DNA from 3 places in the Streptomyces sp. NPDC050997 genome. Region 1 is predicted to be linked to each of the others. Evidence: riboswitches for the same ligand, from Rfam matches in the RefSeq annotation. Region 1 holds a riboswitch; each other region holds the start of a gene.

Region 1 (6,093 bases):
TGGGCGGTGCCAAGGGCGGCATCGACTGCGATCCCCGGGATCCGGGGGCGTACGAGCTCCTGGTGCGGTATCTGCGGGCCATGCGGCCGTACATCGAGAGCCTCTGGACCACGGGCGAGGACCTCGGTCTCACCCAGGATCTGGTGGACCGGGCGGCCGCCGAGGCGGGGCTCGTGTCGTCCGTCCAAGCCGTGTATCCGCTGCTCGACGACGAGAGTGCGGCCCGGCGGCGGCTCGCGGACGCGTTCGCGGTCGAGGTGGACGGGATCGGGCTCGACGAACTGGTCGGCGGCTGCGGTGTCGCGGAGTCGGCCCTCGCGGCCCTGGACCGGGCCGGTGTGCCGTACGTGGGCACCAGGGTCTCCGTTCAGGGCCTGGGCACCATGGGCGGGGCCACCGCGCGCTTCCTCACGCGCGCGGGACTCACCGTCGTGGCCGTCGCCGACATCAAGGGCACCATCGCCAACCCGGCCGGCCTCGACATCGAGGCCCTGCTCGCCGCGCGGGACGCCTACGGGACCGTCGACCGCGCGGCCCTGCGTGCCGGCGACCGTGAGCTGCCCGGTGACGCGTGGCTGTGCGCGGACGCGGAGGTACTGGTGCCGGCGGCGGTCTCGTACGCCGTCGACTCCGTGAACCAGGAGCGGATCACCGCCCGCTGGATCGTCGAGGCGGCCAACATGCCGGTTCTGCCCAAGGCCGAGGAGTCGCTGGCCGCACGCGGGGTGACGGTACTGCCGGACGTGGTCGTCAACTCCGGGACGAACGCCTGGTGGTGGTGGACGCTGTTCGGCGACATCGGCCCCGCCGCGGACGAGGCGTTCGCCCACACCCGCCGCTCGATGCGCGCGCTGGTGGAACAGATGCTGGCCCGCGCGGAGGCCGACGGGACGACCCCGCGGGCGGCGGCCCACGCCATCGTCGCGGACCGGCTGCCGGTGATCGCGGAGCGCTTCGGGTGGTACCGGTGACTTCAGGCCGAACCCTTCGGGTGATCGCCCTCCCTCCGCCGACGCCCACGGCGGCGGATTAGGGTGACCGCGTGACGAGAGTGCGGTTGAGCGTGACGGAGCGGCGCGAGGAGTTGCTGCGCGCCGCCGTCGAGCAGATCGAGGCACGGGGCGTGGTGGCGGTCAGGATCGCCGACGTGGCCTCGGCCCTCGGCGTGAGCAACGCGTTGGTGCTCTATCACTTCTCGACGAAGGAGAAGCTGGTCGCCGCCGCCTTCACCTACGCGGCCGAGGGCGACCTCGCCCAGTTGCGCAGGCTGCTCGACCGCCGCACCACGGCGCTGCGCCGACTGCGGGCGGCCGTGCGCTGGTACGCCCCGACGGGTCAGGCCAAGGGCTGGCGGCTGTGGATCGAGGGCTGGGCCGCGGCGCTGCGCGAGCCCGCGCTGCGGGAGGTCACGCGCGACCTCGACCGGCAGTGGAAGGCGGCGCTCACCGAGGTGATCGCCGAAGGCGTGGCCGCGGGCGAGTTCGTCTGCCCGGACCCGACCGGCACGGCCCTGCGCCTCACGGCCCTGCTCGACGGTCTCGCCGTACAACTGACGTCCTACGCCGGCGCGGTCCCGCGGGTACGGGCGCAGGAGTGGGTGGACGAGACGGTGGCCCGGGAACTGGGGCTGGCGCGGGAGGCGTTGACCACGTAGGCCCGCGCCGGGCGACAGACCCGTGACCGTGACCGTGCCTGGGCTGTCTCAAGAACGCGGCGCCTGGTCCACCACGGCCCGCGGGTCGTGGGCCGTGGTGGACCAGGCGCCGAGTTCCTCAAGCCACCCAGCTGATCCGCGTCTTGATGTCGTCCGGCGACAGCGTGCCCTTGGCGGTCACATGGTCCCCCGACGACTCCCCGCGCAGCCGGCGTCCGATCCACGGCACCAGGTACTCCCGCGCCCAGTGCACATCGTCCCGCCGGATCTCCAGGGTGCCGCGCACCGGCAGCGGCGGCCAGGGCTGGTCCGGGTCGGCCGGGAGCTCCATGCCGAGGACCTGGCCCGCGCGCAGCGCCACGCGTGTGTGGCCCTCGGGTGAGAGGTGGAGCCGGTCGCCGTCCCAGGCCCGGCGGTCCTGAACGGTCTTCAGGGACCACAGGTCGAGCACGGGACAGCCGTACCGGTCGGCGACCGCCCGTACATGCCCGTTGTAGGTGGCGATCTTGCCGCGCAGATGCTTGAACACGGGCACGCCGCGGGTGTCGAATCCGGTCGTCACCATCACCGTGCCGGCGACGGAGGTCAGTCGCACCACCGCCCGCTCGAAACGCTCGGCGACCTCGTCGGGGTCGGTGCCGGGCCGCAGGATGTCGTTGCCGCCCGCACTGAAGGAGACCAGCTCCGGGGCCAGTTCCATGGCCTTGGGCAGTTGGTCCGCCACGATCTGGTCGAGCAGTTTCCCGCGCACGGCGAGGTTCGTGTACTGGAAGTCGCCCTCGGGCCGCCGGTCCGCGAGCAGGACCGCGAACCGGTCCGCCCAGCCGACCAACGCCCCGTCCGGGCCGGGGTCGCCGACGCCCTCGGTGAAGCTGTCCCCCACCGCCACGTACGACCCGATCACTGATCTGTTGTCATTCTTCGAATCGTCTGCCACATCGGCCCATGATTCACCTTCGGATGTGAGCTACGCGACCGTAGGAATGGGTTGACGTGCGGTGAGATAAGCCACCGTTCAAGGATTGGTCAAGCCTGGAATAGCTTTCTCGTCAGCGCTGTTGGGGCGGCAACCACCACACCCGGAATTCGGAGATCCGGAAGTGGCTCCAGGTGGTCCGGAAGCCGAAGTGCCCGCTCGTGTACGGCTCGGGGTCGGTGAGGTCGAACACGAGCCGCCCGTTGTTCCACCACCGCACGGTCGAACCGTCGGAGACGATCCGGACCCGGTTCGGCCGGTTCGCCACCAGCAGCGGCTCCGCGTAGTCGTAGACCAGCGGACGCACGCCCGCCTCGCCGACATAGCGGCGCAGCCTGGTCGTGGTGTTCGTGTTGGCGCCGTATCCGACGTAGTACGTCTTGAGGTAGTCGTACTCTGCCAGTGCCCCGCCCCGCGCGGTGGCGAACAGGTCGTCCGGGGAGCGGACGTCGACGGCGTTCCAGAAGTTGTTGAGGTCCGACACCCGGTCGTTGACCCCGCCCTGCGACACCGGTGTGGCGGTGTACTCCAGGACGTACGGCCCTTCGAGCCGCTGTGTGAACCAGACGGTCGCGCCGGCGGGCACGTCGACTTCCAGGATCCCGCGGGAGGCGGTGACGGTGCCGCCCTTCTCGAGTTCCACGGCCCATCGGCCGAGGCCGTGACGGAAGTCGTCGTGGGCGATCGGGCGGTGGTGGCGGGGCGAGGCGCTCGCGGGGGCAGCCGGGGCGAGGGCGGCCATCGCGGTTCCGGCGGCCAGGGTCGCGAAGGCTCTACGCGTGGTCGTCACGGGAGACGGCTCCTTCCGGGCAGCGGACGGGTGTGGTGACGGCGACCGTTCTTCGGCGTCGGGCGGGCGGATACAAGGGAACTCCTCCGGGACGTCAACGACAGAAAGCGCTTGCACAGCAACGGAGTTCACTGTGCCCCCACGCCTGCGCGCTGTCGACGCATTCGGCTCCCTTGCCACAGGACCGCAATGCGGTGATCACGGATTGACCAGGAAGGGTTCAGAACATGGCGTGATGGACCCGGACATACCGAAGGCCGGACCCGGGGATCAGGGGTCCGGCCTTCGGCAGCGTGTGGGGCAGGTGGTCGTGAGGGCGTCAGCCGACCGAGACACCCTTCGAGCGGAGGTAGGCGATCGGGTCCACGTCCGAGCCGTAGTCCGGCGTGGTGCGGATCTCGAAGTGCAGGTGCGGACCGGTCACGTTGCCGGTCGCGCCGGAGAGGCCGATCTGCTGACCCTCGGTCACGGTCTGACCGCCGGAGACGGAGAGCGAGGACAGGTGCGCGTACTGCGCGTAGTAGCCGTCGGCCAGCTTGATGACGACCTGGTTGCCGTACGCGCCGCCCCAGCCCGCGGAGACGACCGTGCCCGCACCGACGGCCTTGAGCGGAGTACCGGTCGGGACGACGAAGTCGACACCGGTGTGGTAGCCGCTGGACCACATGCTGCCCGCCACGTGGTAGCCCGTGCCGATGGTGGCGCCGCTGACCGGGAGGGTGAAGCCGTTCGCGGTGCTGGTGGTCACGGCACTCTGAGCGGCGGCCGCCGACTTCTTCGACGAGGACGCGGAGGCCGACTTCGGCTTCGGCTTCGGCGCGGAGGCCGGCTTCTCGGCACCCGTCGCGGCCTTCTTCCCTATCGTGAGCTTCAGACCGGGATGGATCAGCGACGGGTTGTCGCCTATGGCCTCACGATTGTCTTCGTAGAGCTTCTTCCAGCCTCCGCTGACGTTCTGCTCTTTGGCGATCTTCGCGAGATAGTCGCCGACGCGCACCACATAGGTCTTCGCGCCCGAAGTCCGCGCGGCCACCTTCTTTTCGGCCGTCGCCTTTTCGGCAACCGACTTCTTCGCGGTAGTCGCGACGGACGACTGAACGGCATTTCCCGAAAGGGACTGGACACTCGCCGCATGGGCGCCGGTGGCCCCCAGAAGCGGAAGTGCGAGTACGGCGCCGCCAGTTCCGGCGACGGCGATGGAACGAGCGAAGCGCTGGGTCTTCGTGCGGCGGTGCTTACCGTTCGCGGGCATGGCGAATTCCTCTCCGGCGCCTGCGAGGTGAGCTGTCGGGTGCGGACTGGAGATGCCCGGCCGTACCGAAGCACGACTTAACCCCTAGCCTGTTCCGGAGACCGAAACAGGCGGTTGTGCCTGTGGGTCCCCCGCTCCTGCCGTGTGCGGGTGAGTGTGTGCGGTCTCCGGGCGGCGGCAGGATTGGGCGTCCGTCCGGATCGGTGGCGAACGTAAGCGACTAAGACGCAATAGGACAAGCGGGAGGTTGCGTGCGAATGCGTTTTTGTTGATCCCTTACGGAATTCCCAGTCACCCTCAGTAAATCGACAGGGTCGCCCGCACCTCAAATCCCCTTGAAATACATAAGAATTACGTGAACATGACGGGCGACGCACGGTCACGAATATGACGCTGCTCACGCACCGTTCCTCAGATAGCCTCATTTCAGGCTGAGTTGCAATGAAGGTTCTAATTCGGACAGAACTCTCAGATGCGGCGCAGCCGGAGAACCGTCGCATCGAGGTCACCCCGAAGGCCGGTCCGCAGGCCGTGGTGCAACAACACGGCCCCTCGGTGGACTTCGCCCGTTTCGCGGCATTCGTACGACGCCGTCGGGTCAAGTCCGCGCAGCCGCAGCGCCGGCACCGGCTCGCCGTGGCGCTGCGCCTGGAGCCAGGCCAGGACGACCGACTCGTCACCCAGCACGTACTGCACCGCACTCGATCCACCCTCCGGCGGGCGCAGCCGATAGAGGTCGCCGCGCTGCACGACGGGGCGGATCTCCTTGTAGAGAGTCACCCAGTCGCGGGCCTCGGCGAGCTCCTCCTCGGTCCACTCGGCGAGATCCCCGCCGACTCCGAGCACCCCGGCCATGGCGCTGACGAACCGGAACCGCAGTGTGCTGACCCGGTCGTTGAGCTGGGTATTGGGACTGTCGGTGACCCAGGCCGCCATCACGCGCGCGGGGTGGATCTGGCTGAAGCCGTGCTGGATGGCGAGCCGGTCGAGCGGGTCGGTGTTGTCGGAGGTCCACACCTGGTCGGTACGGCTCATGACACCGAGGTCGATCCGCCCGCCGCCGCCCGAGCAGGACTCGAAGGCGACGCCCGGGTGGGCCTGGCGCAGCCGGTCCAGCAGGCGGTACAGCGCGTTCACGTGATCGACCCACAGGCGCTGCGGGTACGGGTCGCCGGGCCAGCCGGCGTCGGTGAAGCAGCGGTTGAAGTCCCACTTCACATAGTCGATCGGGGCGCTGGAGAGCAGCCCGTGCAGCTGCTCCCAGAGGTATTCCTGGACGTCCTCGCGCGCGAGGTTCAGCACCAGCTGGTTGCGCAGTTCCGTCCGCTTTCGCCCTGGTTGGTACTGCACCCAGTCCGGGTGGGCACGGTAGAGGTCACTGTCCGGATTGACCATTTCCGGCTCGACCCAGATGCCGAACT
Region 2 (6,093 bases), on a different contig from region 1:
AACGACGTGATGGCCCAGTTCATGTACCTCGAACACCAGGCCCCGGACCGGGACATCTCGCTGTACATCAACTCCCCCGGCGGCTCGTTCACCGCGATGTCGGCGATCTACGACACGCTGCAGTACGTCACGTGCGACGTGGAGACGACCTGCCTGGGCCAGGCCGGCTCGTCCGCCTCGGTGCTGCTCGCCGCGGGCACGCCGGGCAAGCGGAACGCGCTGCCGGGCGCTCGGATGGTGATCCACCAGCCCGCCTTCACCCAGCCGATCCAGGGGCAGGCCAGCGATCTGGCCATCCAGGCCGAGGAGTTGACCCGGGTACGAAGCCGACTGGAGGAGATGCTCGTACGGCACACCGGGCGGACGTCGGAGCAGGTGCACACGGACATCGAGCGGGACAAGATCCTCACCGCCCAGGAGGCCGTGGAGTACGGCCTGGTGGACCGGCTCATCCCGAGCCGCAAGGCCTCACGTCCCGCACCCGGAGCGAGGTGATCCCCGATGCTGCCCGATCTGCCACCGCTGCCCGCCCTCACCAGCGCCGAGGGTGAGTTGATCGACCGTTACCTCGACGTGGTCGACCTGCTCGGCCGGATCAATCCGGCGCAGCACGGGGACACGTACCGAGGACTGCGTGCCGCGCAGGCACTGGTCGGCAAGGCGGCCGCACTGCGGGACGCGCTGGCGCTGATGCACCGTCGGGGCGAGACCGAACTGCACGCCGACACGCTGGCGCGTGCGCTGCGCGTGCTGGACGGGGAGCGCCGCACGGCTCGCGTCACGGTGCCGCCGCGCTCCGACAGTTGACGCACCCCCAGCCGGTCCGGACGCGCCGACCCGCTCCCGCGACGTCCGGACCGGAGCCGAAACGGACCAAACGGGGTACCGCCAATCAGAGTAGACGTGCCTCCATTTTTCGGCCTGACAGGGTTGCGCAACGCGCGTAGTCCGGGGACGAAATGGGGCGTTCCGCTGCTGGTCCAGGCCTCCTCGGGCCCTTCAACACCCCTTCGAACATGGGGGTGTCCACCCGAACGGGTGAGTGGTGAGTAACAACACAAACCCCCGGTTCCATTGGGTTTTTCGGACATCCGTGAGCCAAGATCCCTGACTGACGACAAGACCCCGCCACAACGGCGGGGCGATCCGGGCGGACGCCGAGTCCTGCCGCCGCCCGGATGACCGGTCGACAGAAGTGGATCGGCAGGAGTGGAGGACCCAGGCACGACGGGTCGCCGGAACGGTCACGCCATGACCGGGTCGAGCAGCCCTTGGGGTGAAGCCGCGTCAGCGGCCGGGCAACTTTGTCAGCCCGAATCCGACAGGTCATCCTTCACAGGCGGCTGACGAAGGGTTGCGCATGACTGCGCTCAATCGTGTCCCGTCGCTCATGGTCAGGGCCGGTACGGCCTCGGCCTTCGCCATCGCCGCCGTCGGCGGCTCGGTGGTGGTCCCGGGCGTCGCCTCCGACGCCGCGGCCGCCACACCGGCGACGAAGGCACTGCAGGTCGCGGCGTCCAAGAAGGGCTCCCCGTACAAGTACGGGGCCACCGGACCGAAGAGGTTCGACTGCTCCGGACTGACGCTGTACTCGTTCAAGAAGGCGGGCAAGAAACTGCCCCGCACGGCTGCCCAGCAGTACAACAAGACGCGCCACATCACCTCCAAGAGCCGCAAGGCGGGAGACCTGGTCTTCTTCCACTCGGGCTCGAACGTGTACCACGTCGGCATCTACGCCGGGAAGGGCAAGCTCTGGCACTCCCCGAAGACCGGGGACGTCGTACGGCTGCAGAAGATCTGGACGAAGAGCGTCTGGTACGGCCGGGTCAAGTGACCCTCCCGCGCGGGGTGACGGCGATCTGACCCGCCGTCGCCCCCGTGGGGCCTTCATTCCTGACCGCCTCGCGGCCTCCGGCGCGCCCACCGCTCCGCTACGGCTCCTGCTGTCCCGCCGCCGGCACCGACTCGGCCGGGACGGACCACGGCAGTTCGATGGAGACCGTCTTGCCGCCCTCTCTGGTGGGTCTGACTCTCAGTTTGCCGCCGCACTCCGCGGTCAGCCAACGGATGATCACCATGCCCCGGCCGTTGTCCTGCTGGACGGCGGCCGGCAGCCGTTTGGGGAATCGCGGGTGGCTGTCGGTGACACCGATGCGCAGGTGTTCATCACGGTCGAGCTCGATGTCCACCGTGAAGGTGGGTGACTGTCCGAAGGTGTGCTGTACGGCGTTGGTGGTGAGTTCGGAGACGATCAGCCGGATGGTGTCGGCGATGTCCGTGTCCGCCGCCAGTCCCCACTCCACCAGGGTGGTGAGCACATAGGCGCGGGCCGCGGAGACCGAGGCGGGAACGCTCGACAGAGTGACGGATGCTTCCAGATGATCTGCCATGGCGACGTCGTCCCTTTCCCGCGGGCCCGCAGTCCGACACAGAGCGGATGGTTCGAGTACGGTCCCGGACTGGTACTTCGTCGTCAGAGTGCCATTACCGCGACGGTCACGGGTGGCGATCCACCAAGATATGCATATATCTGTCGCTCGAAGCGGTGAACTCTACGACGGCAGACCGTATTTGGGTGCCTCGGTTGGAGTAAGGAGTAGCCCATGCAGCACGGTCCCGCGGTGCGCCGCCGGAAACTGGGCGCGGAACTGCGTTCCCTGCGCACCGGTACCGGGCTCACGAGTGGTGAGGCGGCCCGGTTGGTGGGCTGGCACCAGTCGAAGGTGAGCCGGATCGAGACCGGCGCCAGCGGGGTGAAACCGGCCGATGTGCGATTACTGCTGGACGCCTACGGAGTGCGCGACGCCCAACTACGGGAGTTGCTGCTGGTGTTGGCGGGGCCAGACGAGAGCGCCGGCCGGCATCACTGGTGGCACGCGTATCGCGGAGTACTGCCGCCCACCTACCGGGACTTCATCAGCCTGGAGTCGCAGGCCGGCACGATGCGCACACTGGAGACCTCCGTGGTGCCCGGGTTGTTGCAGACGCCGGAGTACGCCCGGGCGGTGACCAGGGCGGCGGTCGACGGCCTGGACGACGAGCGGGTGGACGCCCTGGTCGAGGTGCGGTTGGCCAGGCAGGACGTGCTGCGGTCGCAACCGCCGCTGGAGCTGGACGCCGTGCTGGACGAGGCGGTGCTGCGGCGCGAGGTCGGCGGACCCGAGGTGATGGAGCACCAGCTGGAGCGCCTGGTCGAGGCGGCGCGACTGCCCCAAGTGCGGTTGCAGGTACTGCCGTTCGCGGCCGGAGCGCACATCGGTGTCACCGGGCCTTTCGTTATCTTCTCATTTTCGAGCACATCTGATCTGGACGTGGTTGTTCTCGACCACTTGACGAGTAGCCTCTATCTCGAACGGAAAGAAGACCTTCAGGCCTACACCGAGGCCTTCAACGCCCTTCAGTTCCATGCCCTTTCGCCCGAAGACTCGTTGGATTACATCGCCGCAATAGGTGATGGCGCGTAAGGAGGCACCATGCCCGCACTGCCTCGGCACGTACCTTCCAGTACCGATCTTCCCGACACGCGGTGGCTGCGCAGCAGTTACAGCACCGGAGCGAACAACTGCGTCGAGACGGCCCAGCCGGAGACCGGCCACTGGGCCGGTCTGCTCGCCGTACGCGACTCCAAGGACCCGGCCGGACCCGCGCTGCTCTTCTCCCCCGAGAGCTGGACGGGATTCACGACCGCGATCCGGTCCTGATCAGACCGTCCGGCCCATCAGGGTGCGGCGCCCGGCCGTGTCACGCCGACTCATGGTCGTGTCTCGCCGATCACCCGTACAGCGCGTTCGATCTGCCCCGCGGAGAGGTCCGCGCGGGCGGTCAGTCTCAGCCGTGAGATGCCGTCGGGCACGGAAGGAGGTCGGAAGCAGCCCACGACCAGCCCGGCGGTACGGCAGTCGGCCGCCCAGCCGACCGCCGCCTCGGGGGACGGCGCGCGCACCGAGACCACCGCGGCGTCCGGGCGTACCGCCTGCAGCCCCGCGGCGGTCAGGCGTGCGTGGAGTTCGCCCGCGACCGCGCGGGCCCGCGCCGCCCGCCGCGGCTCTCGGCGCAGCAGCCGCAGCGCCGCCAGCGCCGCGCCGGTCGCCGCGGGGGCGAGGCCGGTGTCGAAGATGAACGTCCGGGCCGCGTTGACCAGGTGGTCGATCACCCGGGCGGGGCCGAGCACGGCGCCGCCCTGACTGCCGAGCGACTTGGACAGCGTGACCGTCACGACGACGTCGTCGGCCCCCGCGAGGCCCGCCGCCTGCGGGGCGCCGCGACCGCCGTCGCCCAGGACCCCGAGTCCGTGGGCGTCGTCGACCACCAGCCCCGCGCCGCGCTCCCGGCACGCAGCGGCGAAGGCGGCCAGCGGGGCCGCGTCGCCGTCCACCGAGAAGACCGTGTCGGACACGACCACGGCGGGGCCCTCGTGCGTCCGCAGGGCCTTGTCCACGGCGTCCGGGTCGGCGTGCCCGACGACCTGGGTGGTGCCCCGGGCCAGCCGGCAGCCGTCGATCAGTGAGGCGTGGTTGCCGGCGTCGGAGACGATCAGCGAGCCGTGCGGGGCGAGCGTGGTGACCGCGGCCAGGTTCGCCGCGTAGCCCGACGAGAAGACGAGGGCCGCCTCGAAGCCGCAGAAGTCGGCCAGCTCGCGTTCCAGCTCGGCGTGGAGCGCGGTGGTCCCGGTGACCAACCGGGAGCCGGTCGCGCCGCCGCCCCAGGTCCGGGCGGCCCGGGCCGCGCCCTCGGTGACCTCGGGATGACGGGCCAGGCCCAGGTAGTCGTTGCTCGCGAGGTCCAGGAGCGGCGAGTCGGCGGGGCGGGGGCGCAGCGTCCGTACGAGTCCGGCGCGGCGGCGCCGTTCCGCCTCCTCATCGATCCAGCCGAACGCCATCGGTCCTCCAGGGCTTTTGGCTTCTGTAGGCAGTGCACAGACATTATTTGTAGGCAGTGAACAGACACTAGCGGGACAACCAGGCACCCCGTGTGTGGCGATACCCACACCTGAAAGCGCCTCTGTTGTGCGAACTCTCCTTGGCCCCGGACGGCTCCTTACGACAGGATCGGCTCTCATGGACCTGCTGAACACGCTGGTGGAAAAGGGGCTACGGCGCGAGGTGCCGAGCCGCGAGGAGGCGCTCGCCGTCCTCGCCACTTCCGACGACGACCTGCTCGATGTGGTGGCAGCGGCCGGCAAGGTACGCCGCCACTGGTTCGGCCGACGAGTGAAACTCAACTACCTGGTCAACCTCAAGTCGGGCCTGTGCCCGGAGGACTGCTCCTACTGCTCGCAGCGGCTCGGCTCAACCGCCGGCATCCTCAAGTACACCTGGCTCAAGCCCGATCAGGCCTCCGAGGCGGCTGCGGCCGGGTTGGCGGGAGGCGCCAAACGGGTGTGCCTGGTGGCGTCCGGGCGTGGTCCCACCGACCGGGACGTGGACCGGGTCGCGGGCACCATCAGGACCATCAAGGAACAGAACGAGGGCGTCGAGGTGTGCGCCTGTCTCGGGCTGCTCTCCGACGGCCAGGCGGAGCGGCTGCGCGAGGCGGGCGCGGACGCCTACAACCACAACCTGAACACGTCCGAGGCGACGTACGGGGACATCACGACCACCCACACGTACGCCGACCGGGTGGACACGGTCACCAAGGCGCACGCGGCCGGCCTGTCGGCCTGCTCGGGTCTGATCGCCGGTATGGGCGAGTCGGACGAGGACCTCGTCGACGTGGTCTTCTCGCTGCGCGAGCTGGACCCGGACTCGGTTCCGGTCAACTTCCTGATCCCGGTCGAGGGCACCCCGCTGGCCAAGGAGTGGAACCTCACCCCGCAGCGCTGCCTCAGGATCCTGGCCATGGTCCGGTTCGTCTGCCCGGACGTGGAGGTCCGCATCGCCGGCGGCCGTGAGGTCCATCTGCGCACCATGCAGCCCCTCGCCCTCAACCTGGCCAACTCGATCTTCCTCGGCGACTACCTCACCACCGAGGGGCAGACGGGCAAGGCCGACCTGGAGATGATCGCGGACGCCGGGTTCGAGGTGGAGGGCACCGACCAGGTCACCCTCCCCGAGCACCGGGTGACGGCCCAGGGCGGCTGCGGGTCGCACGCCG
Region 3 (6,093 bases), on a different contig from region 1:
CCGGGCATGCTTCACGTATGGGAAACTGGTCTAGACAACCCTGATACACCGAAGGGCAGCATCACATGGCTGAGCGCCGCGTCAACGTCGGCTGGGCCGAGGGTCTCCACGCCCGCCCCGCTTCCATCTTCGTCCGGGCCGCCACGGCCGCAGGTATCCCGGTGACGATCTCCAAGGCCGACGGCAACCCCGTCAACGCGGCCTCCATGCTGGCCGTCCTCGGCCTGGGCGCGCAGGGCGGCGAGGAGATCATCCTCGCCTCCGACGCCGAAGGGGCGGACGCCGCTCTCGACCGCCTCGCGAAGCTTGTCGCCGAAGGTCTCGAGGAGCTCCCCGAGACCGTCTGAGCACAAACGCCGCAGCGCGACCCCGAAGGGCTCGTCCGAATTATCGGGCGAGCCCCTTCGCATTTCCCGGTCACAGGTCGATTTCCCCGTTTACGGGCAGCGGAAATAATCCCCCTCGAATTATCTCCTCTTTGTATACGGCTGCCGTGTTAATGCCGCAGGCTCGTCATGTTTACGGGATGTTGCGAGTTCCTCACACGGTCCGGGCGATCTCCCTGCGACGGAAAGCGCAACCGGTGCGCGGCCGTGGCACGCTCGGTGTGCAGCGCCGTGACCGCTCGCGCCCGCTCGCTGTCCCCGCGCGCCACCGCGTCCACGATCGCGCCGTGCTCCGCCCAGGACTCCACCGGGTTGGCGGGCGCGTCCACCGCGTACATCCAGGCGATCTTGTGGCGCATTTGGGTCAGCATGGAGGTCATCGCCGGGCTGCCGGACGCCTGGGCGAGGGTCTCGTGGAACCAGCCCCCCAGGGAGCGCAGGTCATCGCTGGTACCCCTCCTGGCCCGCTCCTGGCCCAGCCGGACCAGTCCGCGCAGCACCTTGAGGTGGGCCTCGGTGCGCCGCTGGGCGGCCCGGGAGGCGCCGAGCGGTTCCAGCAGCACCCGCATCTCCAGGAGGTCGGTGCCCTCCTGCTCGGTGGGTTCCGCGACGCACGCGCCCGCGTGCCGCCGGGTCACCACGAAGCCCTCCGCCTCCAGCGTGCGCAGGGCCTCCCGGACGGGGACGCGCGAGACGCCGTAGCGGCGGGCGAGGAGTTCCTCGGTGAGCCGGCTGCCGCGCTCGTAGACACCCGCGACGATGTCGTCACGGATCGCCGTGCATACCGAGTGCGCCGGAATACGCATGACCGACCTCCGCTTTAATCCCCGTGAAACGTCGACGATTGACGTGTGTTCGGTGACTCTATTGCAATGAGCGGGAATTTCCGATGGCAGGCCGGAACCCATGGATATTTTTTGGACAGCCGGGCATCAGAAACGCCGAAAGCCCCGGCTCGGGGAGCCGGGGCCTCGGGTTGTCTCGCCGCCCGTCGTCAGACGTTCACGGACGCGCGCGTCAGACGTTCACGGGCGCGTGCGTCAGGCGTTCACGCCGTGCGATCGGAGGTAGGAGACCGGGTCGATGTCCGAGCCGTACTCGGCGCTCGTGCGGGCCTCGAAGTGCAGGTGGGGTCCGGTGACGTTGCCGGTCGCGCCGGAGAGGCCGATCTGCCGACCCGGGGTGACGGTCTGCCCCACCGAGACGCCGATGGACGACAGGTGGCCGTACTGGGTGTACGTGCCGTCGTTCATCTTGATGACGATCTGGTTGCCGTACGACCCGCCCCAGCCGGCCTCGACCACGGTGCCGGAGCCGACCGCGTGGACGGTGGTGCCGGTCGAGGCGTGGAAGTCGATGCCGGTGTGGCTGCCGGAGGACCACAGGGAGCCACCGCTCTTGTAGCCCGTCGAGACGTACGAGCCGGAGATCGGGGCGACATAGGTGTTGAGGCGCTTGCGCTCCTCCTCGCGGGCGACGCGCTCCTTGGCCTCGCGGGCCTTGGTGGCCTCCACGACCGCCCTCTTGCGCGCGGCCTCCTCGGCCTTCTGCTGCGCCTCGGCCTCCTCGGCGGCCTGCTTCTGGGCGACGGCCTGGGCGTCGATCTGGTCCGCGATCGAATTACCCATGGTGATGACGGGGGTGAGGCCGGTCTGCTCGACCGCGGGCTCGGCGGCGAGCGCCGGGGCGGCCAGGGTACCGATGACGCCGGTGGTGGTGAGTGCCGCGACACCCGCCGCGCGGGCGGTGCCGCGCTTCATCCGGCTGGGACGACGGTGCTTCCCGGCGGCGCACATGAACGCCATGTGGTGGCTTGTCCTTTCCTTCCTTCTCGCCTACCGGGTTAGCTGACGGGTTCGGAGCAGGAAGGTCTCCTACGGACCCCCTCGCGGTGCGCGCGGGCGTCCGATTCACCCCAGGGACTTCACATGTGGGTCCCCGGCTCCCCTGGCTCGCGCCATGCGGGGACTCGGCGATGACTGTCCGGTGCCGCGGATGCGGCGCACTGGCTGACGGACAGCCCGGATGACGCTAAGCGGGGCAACTTTCAATCCCCAAACGGATCACGGCTTTTGTAGCGCATGCCACAGGGCAGACAGGCAACCTCTCCCCCAATTCGGACATCGAGGGGCCCCAGTGACTGTGCTGTCACCGGGGCCCCGGGCACACCTGTGGCCACTTCGCGGAGGTGTGGTGACTCCGCTGTGGCTGCTCCGTGCCTTTACTCCGTGTCGCTACTCCGTGTCGCTACTCCGCGGAGACGACGGAGACTTCGCCGATGCCGAGAGCCTCTACGGGCTCCTTGATCTGCGCGGCGTCTCCGACGAGGACGGTCACCAGACGGTCCACCGGGAAGGCGCTCACGGCCGCCGCGGTGGCCTCCACGGTGCCGGTCGAGGCGAGCTGCTGGTACAGCGTCGCCTGGAAGTCGTCGGACAGGTGCTGCTCGACCTGGTCGGCCAGCGTGCCCGCGACCGCCGCCGCGGTCTCGTACTTCAGCGGCGCCACCCCGACGAGGTTCTGGACGGCGACGTCACGCTCGGCGTCGGTCAGCCCCTCGGCCGCGAGCGTGCGCAGCACCGTCCACAGGTCCTCCAGGGCGGGGCCGGTGTTCGGCGTGTCCACGGAGCCACTGATGGCGAGCATCGCGGCACCCGAGCCGTCCGGAGTCGAGCGCAGGACCTGCCCGAACGCCCGGACCCCGTAGGTGTAGCCCTTCTCCTCCCGCAGGACGCGGTCCAGACGGGAGGTGAGGGTGCCGCCCAGGCAGTACGTGCCGAGCACCTGGGCCGGCCACACGCGCGCGTGCCGGTCGGGGCCGATGCGGCCGATCAGCAGCTGCGTCTGGACGGCACCGGGGCGGTCCACGATGACGACCCGGCCGGTGTCGTCGGCGGTCACCGGCGGCACGGGACGCGGCTGGGCCGAGGAGCCGGTCCAGGAGCCGAGGGTGTCGCCGAGCAGCGCGTCGAGCTCGATGTCGGTGAGGTCGCCGACGACCACGACGGTGGCGGTGGCCGGGCGGACGTGCTTCTCGTAGAAGCCGCGTACGGCCGCCGAGTCGATGGACTCGACCGTCTCCTCGGTGCCCTGGCGGGGGCGCGACATGCGCGAGGTCGCCGGGAACAGCTCCTTGGAGAGCTCCTTGGCGGCCCGCCGGGAGGGGTTGGCCAGCTCGTGCGGGATCTCGTCGAGGCGGTTGCGGACGAGCCGCTCGATCTCGCTGTCCGCGAACGCGGGCGCCCTGAGGGCGTCCGCCAGCAGGCCCAGGGCCTTGGCCAGGCGGGAGGCGGGGACTTCGAGGGAGAGCCGTACGCCGGGATGGTCGGCGTGCGCGTCGAGGGTGGCGCCGCAGCGCTCCAGCTCGGCGGCGAACTCCTCGGCGGAGTGCTTGTCGGTGCCCTCGGAGAACGCCCGCGCCATGATGGTGGCGACGCCGTCCAGACCGGCCGGTTCGGCGTCCAGGGGCGCGTCCAGAAGCACCTCGACGGCGACGACCTGCTGGCCGGGGCGGTGGCAGCGCAGGACGGTGAGGCCGTTGTCGAGCGTCCCGCGCTCGGGGGCCGGGAACGCCCAGGGCCTGGCATCGCCCGCCTGGGGCTGGGGGTGGAACTCCATCGCGGCGAGCTCGGTCACTGGGCCGCCTCCTCGTCGTTCTCGTCGGTGGCTTCGGCGTCTTCGGCGTCTTCGGCGTCTTCGGCTTCGGTGGTGGTCGGCTCGTAGACGAGCACCGCGCGGTTGTCGGGGTGCAGGCAGGCCTTGGCGACCTCCTGGACTTCCTCCGCACTCACGTCGAGCACACGCCCGACGGCGGTGAGGGCGAGCTGCGGGTCGCCGAACAGGACGGCGTAGCGGCACAGTTCGTCGGCGCGGCCCGCGACCGTACCGAGCCGGTCCAGCCACTCGCGCTCCAACTGGGCCTGGGCGCGTTCCATTTCCTCGGCCGTGGGGCCCTCCGCGGCGAACCGGGCGAGCTCCTCGTCGATGGCGGCCTCGATGACCGGTACCTCGACGTCGCCGGAGGTCTTCACGTCCAGCCAGCCCAGGGAGGGCGCCCCGGCCAGCCGCAGCAGGCCGAAGCCGGCGGCGACCGCCGTACGGTCACGCCGTACCAGCCGGTTGTAGAGGCGGGAGGACTCGCCGCCGCCGAGGACGGTGAGCGCCAGGTCGGCCGCGTCGCTCGCGCGCGTGCCGTCGTGCGGCAGCCGGTAGGCGGCCATCAGGGCCCGGGCCGGGACCTCCTCCTCGACGACCTCGCGCAGCTGCTCGCCCATGACGTCCGGCAGCGCGCCGTCTCGCGGGGCGGGCTTGCCGTCGTGCGACGGAATGGACCCGAAGTACTTCTCGACCCAGGCGAGCGTCTGCTCCGGGTCGATGTCGCCGACCACCGACAGGACGGCGTTGTTGGGCGCGTAGTACGTGCGGAAGAACGCGCGGGCGTCCTCCAGGGTGGCGGCGTCCAGGTCGGCCATCGAGCCGATCGGGGTGTGGTGGTAGGGGTGGCCCTCCGGGTAGGCGAGCGCGGTGAGCTTCTCGAACGCCGTGCCGTAGGGGACGTTGTCGTAGCGCTGCCGTCGCTCGTTCTTGACGACGTCCCGCTGGTTCTCCATCGACTCCTCGTCGAGGGCGATCAGCAGGGAGCCCATCCGGTCGGCCTCCAGCCAGAGGGCGAGCTCCAGCTGGTGGGTCGGCATGGTCTCGAAGTAGTTGGTGCGCTCGAAGCTGGTGGTGCCGTTGAGCGAGCCGCCCGCGCCTTGGACCAGCTCGAAGTGCCCGTTGCCCTTGACCTGTCCGGAGCCCTGGAACATCAGGTGCTCGAAAAGGTGAGCCAGGCCCGTACGGCCCTTGACCTCGTGGCGCGAACCGACGTCGTACCAGAGGCACACCGCCGCGACCGGGGTCAAGTGGTCCTCGGAGAGCACCACGCGCAGCCCGTTGGCCAGGCGGTGCTCGGTCGCTTTCAGGCCCCCGGAGCCTGCCTGGGCTGTGGCCGTGTGACCCATGGGCATGTACGTCCCTTCGATCGCGGTCGCGGTCCTGGAAACCGCGGTTTTCCTGCCGGTCCTGCCACTGTATGCAAGCGCGTGAGGCCTCGGCGAAGTTCCCGGGGGGCGTACGCCGACAGCGGATCGCGTAGCCTGCGGACAGTCGTGGGGGAGGTGTCTCCCCGCACCGGGCCGAGCAGCCGACACCGGGTCCTGGTCCGCGTTGTCAGTGCCGCGGTCCACAATGGTCCGCGGCAGATGCCGTTCACGCTTCAGCAAGCGAGCGCCCAGTACGTGAGCGACCAGTAAACAGGAGGAGCCGGCAGCGATGGCCCGCCGCAGCACGAAGACCCCGCCGCCCGACGACTCGTACGAGGAGCGGATCCTCGACATCGACGTCGTGGACGAGATGAAGGGCTCCTACCTCGAGTACGCGTACTCGGTCATCTACTCCCGCGCCCTGCCGGACGCCCGGGACGGGTTGAAGCCGGTACACCGCCGCATCGTGTACCAGATGAGCGAGATGGGCCTGCGCCCCGACCGCGGCTATGTGAAGTGCGCCCGTGTCGTCGGGGAGGTCATGGGCAAGCTGCACCCGCACGGCGACGCGTCGATCTACGACGCCCTCGTGCGCATGGCCCAGCCCTTCTCGATGCGCGTCCCCCTCGTCGACGGGCACGGCAACTTCGGCTCGCTGGGCAACGACGACCCGCCGGCCGCCA

What was found. A riboswitch is a leader RNA that binds a small molecule or an ion and turns the genes downstream of it on or off. The one in region 1 is predicted to bind cyclic di-AMP.
Positions count from the first base shown of each region.
Region 2: linked by a shared signal. The riboswitch ahead of AB0H86_RS10640 (C40 family peptidase) and the one ahead of AB0H86_RS35530 (peptidoglycan DD-metalloendopeptidase family protein) in region 1 are both predicted to bind cyclic di-AMP.
Region 3: linked by a shared signal. The riboswitch ahead of AB0H86_RS30670 (M23 family metallopeptidase) and the one ahead of AB0H86_RS35530 (peptidoglycan DD-metalloendopeptidase family protein) in region 1 are both predicted to bind cyclic di-AMP.

Region 1 is NZ_JBFAGK010000022.1:1,817-7,909, forward strand. Features, by position in the region: gene AB0H86_RS35510 (Glu/Leu/Phe/Val dehydrogenase dimerization domain-containing protein) at 1-971, shown strand, start outside; gene AB0H86_RS35515 (TetR family transcriptional regulator C-terminal domain-containing protein) at 1,043-1,654, shown strand; gene AB0H86_RS35520 (SGNH/GDSL hydrolase family protein) at 1,773-2,558, opposite strand; gene AB0H86_RS35525 (DUF6250 domain-containing protein) at 2,704-3,420, opposite strand; gene AB0H86_RS35530 (peptidoglycan DD-metalloendopeptidase family protein) at 3,740-4,672, opposite strand; cyclic di-AMP (ydaO/yuaA leader) riboswitch at 4,677-4,839, opposite strand; gene AB0H86_RS35535 (alpha-galactosidase) at 5,141-6,093, opposite strand, start outside.
Region 2 is NZ_JBFAGK010000004.1:140,932-147,024, reverse strand. Features, by position in the region: gene AB0H86_RS10650 (ATP-dependent Clp protease proteolytic subunit) at 1-495, shown strand, start outside; gene AB0H86_RS10645 (hypothetical protein) at 502-807, shown strand; cyclic di-AMP (ydaO/yuaA leader) riboswitch at 1,146-1,357, shown strand; gene AB0H86_RS10640 (C40 family peptidase) at 1,361-1,834, shown strand; gene AB0H86_RS10635 (ATP-binding protein) at 1,932-2,390, opposite strand; gene AB0H86_RS10630 (helix-turn-helix transcriptional regulator) at 2,604-3,464, shown strand; gene AB0H86_RS10625 (DUF397 domain-containing protein) at 3,474-3,701, shown strand; gene AB0H86_RS10620 (8-amino-7-oxononanoate synthase) at 3,752-4,879, opposite strand; gene bioB (biotin synthase BioB) at 5,058-6,093, shown strand, end outside.
Region 3 is NZ_JBFAGK010000016.1:120,886-126,978, reverse strand. Features, by position in the region: gene AB0H86_RS30680 (HPr family phosphocarrier protein) at 66-347, shown strand; gene AB0H86_RS30675 (GntR family transcriptional regulator) at 497-1,192, opposite strand; gene AB0H86_RS30670 (M23 family metallopeptidase) at 1,427-2,191, opposite strand; cyclic di-AMP (ydaO/yuaA leader) riboswitch at 2,205-2,371, opposite strand; gene AB0H86_RS30665 (pitrilysin family protein) at 2,634-4,022, opposite strand; gene AB0H86_RS30660 (pitrilysin family protein) at 4,019-5,389, opposite strand; gene AB0H86_RS30655 (DNA topoisomerase IV subunit A) at 5,700-6,093, shown strand, end outside.